DNA from 3 places in the Yersinia fenwicki genome. Region 3 is predicted to be linked to each of the others. Evidence: predicted binding sites of a transcription regulator. Region 3 holds the regulator's gene; each other region holds the start of a gene.

Region 1 (3,191 bases), 2.3 Mb from region 3:
CGGTGATGCTGGTTTGGTTCCTGACACTGGCGCTGCTGGGTTTGCGCAGCATTATTGCTAATCCAGAAGTACTGGCTGCACTGAATCCTAAATGGGCAATCAGCTTCTTTACTGAATATAAGTCTGTTTCTTTCTTTGCCCTTGGTGCGGTGGTGTTGGCAATTACCGGGGTGGAGGCTTTATATGCAGATATGGGGCACTTTGGTAAATTTCCTATTCGGTTGGCGTGGTTTACTGTGGTTTTACCGTCATTGGTGCTGAATTATTTTGGCCAGGGCGCGTTATTATTGAAAAACCCAGAAGCTATCAAGAACCCCTTCTTCCTACTCGCCCCTGACTGGGCATTGATTCCACTATTAATACTGGCAACATTGGCGACGGTAATTGCCTCACAGGCTGTCATCTCCGGTGTATTCTCCCTGACCCGGCAAGCCGTCCGTTTAGGCTATTTGCCGCCGATGCGTATTATTCATACCTCAGAAATGGAGTCAGGCCAGATATATATCCCGGTGATTAACTGGACACTGTATCTGGCGGTGGTATTGGTGATTGTCGGCTTCGAACGTTCCAGTAATTTGGCAGCGGCTTACGGCATCGCGGTGACGGGCACGATGGTTATTACCAGTGTTCTGTTCTGCACCGTGGCACTGAAAAACTGGCACTGGAATCGCTTCTTTGTCTACTTCTTGCTGGTGGCATTATTGGTTATTGATGTGCCGATGTTCTCTGCTAACGCATTGAAATTGTTCTCCGGCGGTTGGTTGCCTCTGTCATTGGGCCTGGTGATGTTTATCATCATGACCACTTGGAAGAGTGAGCGTTTCAGCTTGCTGCGTCGTATGCATGAACACGGTAACTCACTGGAGGCGATGATTGCCTCATTGGAGAAATCGCCTCCGGTACGTGTTCCTGGTACAGCGGTATATATGTCTCGGGCGATGAATGTCATCCCGTTTGCATTGCTGCATAACCTTAAACATAACAAAGTGTTACATGATCGGGTTGTTCTACTGACACTGCGCACTGAAGATGCACCTTATGTCCATAATGTTAATCGAGTGACTATCGAGCAGCTTTCACCGACATTCTGGCGGGTCGTGGCGAGTTACGGTTGGCGCGAAACCCCGAATGTGGAAGAGATTTTCCATCGCTGTGGTTTGGAGGGATTACCTTGCCAGATGATGGAAACTTCATTCTTTATGTCTCACGAGTCACTCATCCTAACTAAGCGGCCGTGGTATTTGTTCTTGCGCGGTAAGTTGTTTGTGGCCCTTAGTCGTAATGCGCTGCGCGCAGCTGATCAGTTTGAAATCCCACCGAATAGGGTCATTGAGCTGGGGACGCAGGTAGAGATTTAATGTAGAAGGCCGATATGATTAACGGCCTTTTTCACATTCATCATTCCCACTTTTCATTTGTTCAGCGAAACGTTTCGATGGCGATCACAATTTCACCAAATTGGGTTTGCCTTCTACTGTCATTTTTCTAAACTCAGTATCAGCGAAACGTTTCGCTGTTGGAGTAGAAAATGAAAAAAGGTGCATTACTAAATTCTGATATTTCCGCTGTTATCTCTCGCCTTGGCCATACCGATCAGATTGTGATAGGTGATGCGGGGCTGCCAATACCGGCAACCACCACGCGTATCGATTTGGCACTGACTCAAGGCGTTCCTGGATTCCTCCAGGTTTTTGAGGTGGTAACGCAAGAAATGCAGGTTGAGAGTGCTTATCTTGCGCAGGAGATTGTTAAAAATAACCCGCAACTCCATGAAACGTTACTCGCACAACTATCACAACTTGAGCAACACCAGGGAAACCAAATTGCTTTGCACTATATCAGCCATGAGGCTTTTAAAGAGCAGACCAAACAAAGCCGGGCAGTGATTCGTAGCGGGGAATGTTCCCCCTTTGCTAACATTATTCTCTGCTCCGGCGTAACTTTCTGAGGCGTTTATGCAACCTTTGCTGCAACTGAAAGGGATTGATAAAGCCTTTCCCGGCGTCAAAGCACTCTCAGGTGCTGCGCTAAGTGTCTATCCTGGCAGGGTGATGGCACTGGTAGGCGAAAATGGGGCCGGAAAATCGACCATGATGAAAGTGCTGACTGGCATCTACAATAAGGATGCCGGTAGCCAGCATTTCTTGGGTAAAGAAGTGGTGTTTAATGGCCCGAAAGAGTCGCAGGAAGCGGGTATCGGCATTATTCATCAGGAACTGAACCTGATTCCACAGTTAACCATCGCAGAAAATATCTTTTTAGGGCGCGAGTTTGTTAATCGTTTTGGCGGCATTGATTGGAAAAAAATGTATGCCGAAGCTGATTTACTGTTGGCGCGCCTTAATATCAGCTACAGCAGCCATCGGCTGGTGGGCGAACTTTCGATTGGTGATCAGCAAATGGTGGAAATCGCCAAAGTGCTGAGCTTTGAATCCAAAGTCATCATTATGGATGAGCCTACCGATGCCCTGACTGATACCGAAACAGCCTCTTTATTTAATGTCATTAAAGAGCTGAAAGCGGAAGGTCGCGGCATTGTTTATATTTCCCATCGTCTTAAAGAAATCTTTGAGATTTGCGATGACGTCACGGTATTCCGTGATGGGCAGTTTATCGCCGAAAAACCGGTTAATGCACTTACTGAAAACTCTCTGATTGAGATGATGGTCGGCCGCAAATTGGAAGAGCAATACCCGCGTTTGAATTTACCACGTGGCGAGAAACGTTTACAGGTCAAACAGCTATGTGGCCCTGGAGTCGAGAATGTCAATTTCACTCTCTACCGTGGCGAGATCTTGGGTGTGGCGGGTTTGATGGGCGCTGGTCGCACTGAGCTGATGAAAATCATCTATGGTGCGCTGCCGCGTAAATCGGGCTTTGTGATGTTGGATGGTCGTGAAGTCGTGACTCATTCACCGCAGGACGGTTTAGCTAATGGCATAGTTTATATTTCTGAAGACCGTAAACGGGATGGCTTAGTACTCGGAATGTCAGTTAAAGAGAATATGTCTTTGACAGCATTGCGTTATTTCAGCCGTTCAGGCGGTTCACTCAAACATGCTGATGAACAGCAGGCGGTGGCGGATTTCATTCGTTTATTTAATATCAAAACGCCTTCCATGGAACAACCGATTGGTCTGTTATCTGGTGGTAATCAGCAAAAAGTGGCTATCGCTCGCGGTTTGATGACC
Region 2 (3,191 bases), 850 kb from region 3:
GGGGCGAGCAAAATAAACATACTCAAACAAGCACGGATTATATTTCGGATTTTCAGCACATTGGCGAGTGAATAATTGGCCTTTCTCGGTGATATACACCGCTTCACCCGGTGCAACATCCCGCAGGAATTCGAAACCAAGGGTATCCAACGCCACACTTTCAGAAGCGACCATATATTCATTACGGCCATCAGCGAGGGTGCGTTTCCCCATAACCAACGGGCGAATACCGTTAGGATCACGGAAAGCAACCATACCATGACCAATGATCATCGCGACGCAAGCATAGGCACCACGAATCAATTGATGTGTGGCGGCAACAGCGGCAAAAATGTTGTCAGATTCCAACGGATAATGCTGGAAACGGTCCAATTCGCTGGCAAAAATATTCAGCAGAATTTCTGAGTCAGAAGTGGTGTTCACATGACGGCGAGAAACTTCGAATAATTCCTTTCTCAGCTGGTGAGCATTAGTCAGATTACCGTTATGAGCCAAAGTGATGCCAAACGGTGAGTTAACGTAGAAAGGTTGAGCCTCGGAAGCACTGGAGCTGCCAGCTGTTGGGTAACGAACATGGCCAATACCCATATTCCCCTGTAAGCGCAGCATATGCCGGGTTTCAAATACATCCTTCACCAAGCCGTTTGCTTTACGCAGCCGGAACCCATTATGGGCATCAATGGTAACGATGCCCGCAGCATCCTGGCCTCGGTGCTGAAGCACCGTCAACGCATCATAAATCGACTGGTTTACCGGTGCAAAACCGGCGATACCGACAATACCGCACATGTTGTCTTTTCCTCATAAGCCGCTCCGAATCGGTAGTTGATTCGGTAAGAAACTCGACGTGCTCTGTAGGTAGTCAAAGAACCACCTGATGATATAACTGAACTGCGGGATTAATTGTGACTGCTTCCAGCCAACACTTTGCGAAAAGCCGGTAAACGTATCCAGAAAGAACAACATGGCCGAGACAATCAGAACGCCTCGCAGCGCGCCAAAACAGATGCCCAGTACCCTGTCAGTTCCTGATAGCCCGGTACGTTCAACTAGCGAACCTATCACATAGTTAACAATAGCCCCGACGATCAACGTCGCAATGAACAAAATGCCAATAGCAATCCCGTTACGAACCACTTCATCCTCAAAACGAGTGAAGTAGATAGCAAGGTAACTGTAAAAATGGCTGGCAACAAAAAACGCACATCCCCATGTTACAAGTGACAATGCTTCACGGACAAACCCCCGGATTAAGCTGACTAAAGCAGAAAACCCGATAATCCCTATAATGACGTAATCAATCCAGACCATGACTATTCCAATGACGAAATCGCCGCTTCATCCTGTTCGCGGCGAATTCTAACAGAAAAAGAAAACGTTTGCGTAGAGGAATTATTACCGTCGATAAATTAAAGTGCGGCGATTTTAAAAACAACAATCGCCGCACAAACTTAACGCTAAAACCCTATACACCCTGATGTCTTAACCTTTAATCAAATTTTAGCGCCCCGTGCCATAGGGCTTAACCTTCCCATCCAGACCACTTAATGAATTAAGCTCTGGCAAGGCCGATTGCAGTTTTTGTTTTGACGCATCAGGCCCAACATACACGCGGGTAATCTGGCCTTGAACTGGCGTCGCTGGCACCGTAAATGCGCGATGACCTGACAAGCGCAGCGTCGCAATAATTTCGTTAACTTTGGCCGCATTTTTCAGTGCCCCCAGTTGGACGACATAGGCCTGTCCCACTGGCGCTTTTTCTTCAGTAGCCGGTTTGCTTTCTGGTTGTACTGGCGGTTTAACCTCAGGTTTTGGCTTAACTTCCTGCGGTTTTTTCTCGACTAGTGCTGGCTTGGCTTCTACTGGCTTAACCTCAGCTGGTTTTTTCTCGACAGGTTTCACTTCAACCGGCTTACTTTGTACCGGTGGCGGTGCCACGATAGTCGGTTGAGACGGCAGGTTACCGGCATCATTAGCGGCCTGAGAGGCGGAATCATCTTTAGGGACTGCCACGGCTTGCGCTGCACCTTCCGGCGGCGCAATAGGCAGGGGCTGACTGACCGGCGGAACCGCATCAATCTCCTGACTATCACCGGGTTTTGGCACTAATGGGATGGCAGCAAACTCATCCTCATAATGCTTCTTTTTACCATCCAGCAGCCCAGGCAGTACAATCACGCCCAACGCCACCAGAATTATGGTCCCGACTAAACGGTTCTGGAACTTACTTGCCACTCGCACTCCCCATTTCAATGTCTTGATAAACTCAAGCTGTTACAAATCCATTGCTGCCATAACATGAGCAACCGTATGGAAAGAGCCACAGACAATGACCACATCCTGTGGTTCTGCATCCTGCATAGCCTGACGCCAGGCAGTTTCGACATCACTAAACTGGCGTGATTGCGCCAAATACCCGGCTAATTGCTCCGCGCTGGCCCCGCGCGGCCCTTCCAGCGGCGCACAGTACCATTCATCGACTTGCTCAGATAAGCACACCAGCGTACCACCAATATCTTTATCCGATAACATCCCAACCACCGCGCGCACTTTGCCCTGTCTCGGTAGTTGAGCCAGTTTATCAGTCAAATAACGCGCTGCGTGCGGATTGTGAGCAACATCCAAAATCAACAACGGCTGCTCACTGATTATCTGAAAACGCCCTGGTAAACTGGCAGCTTGTAGCCCCTGACGAATCACGTCTTCGTTCAGCGACAATCCAGAATAATGCAATACTGCCAGAGCCGTCGCAGCATTGGCTAGCGGCACATTCGGCAAAGGCAAATCATTCAGTTGGCGATCACCACATTGCCAGTTCCAGCCATTACGGGCTTCATCAACGGCGCCATGTTGGTTGAACTGCCAGGCAATATCGCGTTGATACAGGTGCGCACCGAGTGTTGCCGCAACGTCTGCAATTGATTGTGGCATATCAGGTTCCCCAACGACTGCCGGTTTACCCGCACGGAAGACCCCGGCTTTTTCACGGCCAATGCTTTCTCTGTCGAAACCCAGCCAGTCAGTGTGGTCGATCGCAATACTGGTAATGGCAGCAACATCTGAATCAACAATATTAGTCGCATCCAAACGCCCACCCAGCCCGACCTCCAGAATCACTACATCAAGCTTAGCCTGCTTAAACAGTTGCAGGGCAGATAAGGTGCCAAACTCGAAATAAGTCAGTGAGATAC
Region 3 (3,191 bases):
ATTGATTATCGTAATGCGCGACCAAAATATCTGGAGAATTTCTGGGCATTGGTGAATTGGTCTTTTGTTGAGAAAAACTTAGCCTGAAAAGACGAGAAGCAAAAGACGCCGTGTAATCACATTACCAGCAGAAATAATTAAGGGCGGGTTAACCGCCCTACTTATCACTTCACACCGGCACGCGGCTTAATTAATTCATGACCGCTACGAAGCTAAAGGCAATAATCATCGCCAGCGCACCAACAGTCGTAATCAGCGACATTTTCAAATTGGTATCCATAAGAACTCCTCAGTCGGTTAATTTTTATACTCGTTATACTTCAAGTCGCATGTGCGTCGGCTAGGTTCACTCACTCGAATTATTTAAAGTATAGTAAGGTAAAGGCACATAGTTAGTGCGTTAAATTATTTTCCCACAGTTAAGAAAAAAAATCTTGTCCTCATTACGCACTTTATAACATTGATTACCTCTTCCACTTTTCCTTCAGATCAGCCAAAATTCGCAGTTCATAACTGTATGCCGACTAATAACGTCTAATAAATACACTCAGACGACCATCTGACTTAGCTCTCCAGCCTACTATATTGTTTCTGTCTGAGCGGTGTTCGAGTCATGCAGGCAAACGATTAACATAATACTTACCTGCTGTAACAGGTGAGCTTAGGAGTCATTCTTTTTATGGCAACGATTAAAGATGTGGCCAAACACGCGGGTGTGTCTACTACCACCGTTTCGCACGTTATCAACAAAACTCGTTTCGTCGCCGAAAACACCAAGGCTGCCGTGTGGGCGGCTATTAAAGAACTGCATTATTCGCCGAGTGCTGTGGCGCGCAGTTTGAAAGTTAATCATACTAAATCAATTGGCTTATTGGCGACATCCAGTGAAGCCCCCTATTTCGCTGAAGTGATCGAAGCGGTTGAAAATAGCTGTTATAGCAAAGGTTACACGCTGATTTTGTGTAACTCTCATAATAATCTGGATAAACAAAAAGCCTATTTGGCGATGCTGGCACAAAAGCGTGTTGATGGCTTATTGGTGATGTGTTCTGAATATCCGGAACAGTTACTGGGAATGTTAGAGGATTATCGCAATATTCCGATGGTAGTGATGGATTGGGGAACCGCCCGTGGCGATTTTACCGACTCGATTATTGATAACGCATTCGAAGGCGGTTATTTAGCTGGCCGTTATCTTATTGAGCGTGGTCACCGCGATATCGGGGCTATCCCCGGCCAGTTATCGCGTAATACCGGTGGCGGTCGCCATCAGGGCTTCCTAAAAGCATTAGAGGAGGCCAATATCACCCTGCGAGAAGAATGGGTAGTTCAAGGTGATTTTGAGCCAGAATCCGGCTATAAAGCCATGCATCAAATTCTGACACAAAAGCATCGTCCGACTGCTGTGTTCTGTGGTGGCGATATTATGGCAATGGGTGCGATATGCGCCGCAGATGAATTAGGCTTGCGTGTGCCACAAGATATTTCAGTGATCGGGTATGACAATGTGCGTAATGCCCGCTATTTCTCACCGGCGTTGACCACCATTCATCAGCCGAAAGAGCGATTGGGTGAAACGGCTTTTGCTATGTTACTCGACAGAATTATCAGCAAACGTGAAGACCCTCAAACGATTGAGGTACATCCTAAGCTGGTCGAACGCCGCTCTGTTGCTGATGGTCCATTCCGCGATTATCGCCGCTAAATACTTAGTCTGCCGGTAGCGCACTGTTACCGGCTGCTAATTCTGCCAAATCTCATCATCTGTGCCCTTATCATCTCTTAACCACTCATCATTTAACGTGACACTGTCACCCAAATATTCCAGCATCCAGGCTAGAGCTGGGGAATGGTTATTCTGCTCCCACGTCAAGCAACATGGGCTAGCAGGTAATGGTTCCGCGAGTGTTAGTGCCACCAGTTTCCCTTGTGCAATCAGGGGCGACACCATATGAGCGGGTACCATTCCAATACATAACCCCTCACACAAACAGTCTATGCCCGGTGCCCAATCCGGCGCCACTAATCGCTGCTGGTTATCCAACGTCCATGCATCTCGTTTCGGCAAATTTCGTGCAGTATCCTCTAAACAAAGAGAGGGATAAGGCCGCAACTGATCGTCATTGAGTGGCCCGGTTAGCTGCGCTAAAGGATGATTAACACTCACGACACAATGCCAGGTCAGAAAACCCATGTCGCGAAAGACAAACCGCCCGCCAACAGGGATGGCACGAGTCGCACCAATGGCCATATCCGCTTGCCCATCCACTAGCGCATCCCAAACACCGTTAAAGACTTCATAGCGCACCCGCAATTCAATATCGGGAAAATGACGATAAAAATCCAACACTAAACGGCGGCTCCGCTGAGGTTTGACGATCTTATCGACCACGATATTTAATTGCCCACGCCAGCCATTCGCCACTTGTTGACATTGACGACGTGTGTCATTCATTTTTTTGATAACATCACGCGATTCTTTAATAAAAACTTTACCTGCTTCGGTCAATTCTACATCGCGATGGCGTCGCGCAAATAGTGGCACCGCCAACCACTCCTCCAATTGGCGCACGGTATAACTTATCGCAGACGGTACGCGATGTAATTCTTGCGCAGCAGCACTGAAACTCCCGGTGCGTGCAACGGCATCCACTACATCCAATGAGTATTCTGACCACATGGTTTGGCACTTCCTTTAGACGGAACATTTGATATCAATTTTTTTGACAGCATGGCGCAAATATTAGCGTTTCACAACAGAATATCTCGCCGTTAGAATTCTCCCCCGCAATTAATTTTCAATAACAAAAATTTACCTGCAAAAACTATAATTTAGCCAAAATCATTGGAACCACCGGCAGGCGGCTAACACCCCTGCGGTTTCAAGGACGATGGATATAATGAGAAACAACAATGAAAACAACGTCGAGCTTCATGTTCTACCTGGCAGGTTTGAGCATGTTAGGGTATCTGGCCACTGACATGTATTTGCCCGCATTTGGTGCTATGCAACAAGAATTACAAACCTCCGCTGGCTCTATCAGCGCCAGTCTCAGTATCTTTCTCGCGGGTTTCGCTATGGCCCAACTTATCTGGGGACCCGTTTCGGACAAAATAGGCCGCAAACCCGTACTGTTAGCAGGATTGGGTTTATTTGCCATCGGCTGCCTGGGGGTTTTATGGGTTGAAAC

What was found. Region 3 encodes PurR, which represses purine synthesis genes. Its sites were predicted from a motif close to CANGCAAACGTTTGCNTG; they were not measured.
Positions count from the first base shown of each region.
Region 1: rbsD (D-ribose pyranase) is a predicted target of PurR. The motif match lies at 1,499-1,516, and genes of this name have one in related genera.
Region 2: cvpA (colicin V production protein) is a predicted target of PurR. The motif match lies at 1,369-1,386, and genes of this name have one in related genera.

Region 1 is NZ_CP170755.1:4,673,422-4,676,612, reverse strand. It holds gene kup (low affinity potassium transporter Kup) at 1-1,358, shown strand, start outside; gene rbsD (D-ribose pyranase) at 1,529-1,948, shown strand; gene rbsA (ribose ABC transporter ATP-binding protein RbsA) at 1,956-3,191, shown strand, end outside.
Region 2 is NZ_CP170755.1:1,481,416-1,484,606, reverse strand. It holds gene purF (amidophosphoribosyltransferase) at 1-789, opposite strand, end outside; gene cvpA (colicin V production protein) at 802-1,311, opposite strand; gene dedD (cell division protein DedD) at 1,501-2,235, opposite strand; gene folC (bifunctional tetrahydrofolate synthase/dihydrofolate synthase) at 2,275-3,191, opposite strand, start outside.
Region 3 is NZ_CP170755.1:2,333,373-2,336,563, forward strand. It holds gene sodB (superoxide dismutase [Fe]) at 1-87, shown strand, start outside; gene ACF3VQ_RS10765 (YnhF family membrane protein) at 191-280, opposite strand; gene purR (HTH-type transcriptional repressor PurR) at 680-1,705, shown strand; gene punR (DNA-binding transcriptional activator PunR) at 1,742-2,680, opposite strand; gene punC (purine nucleoside transporter PunC) at 2,914-3,191, shown strand, end outside.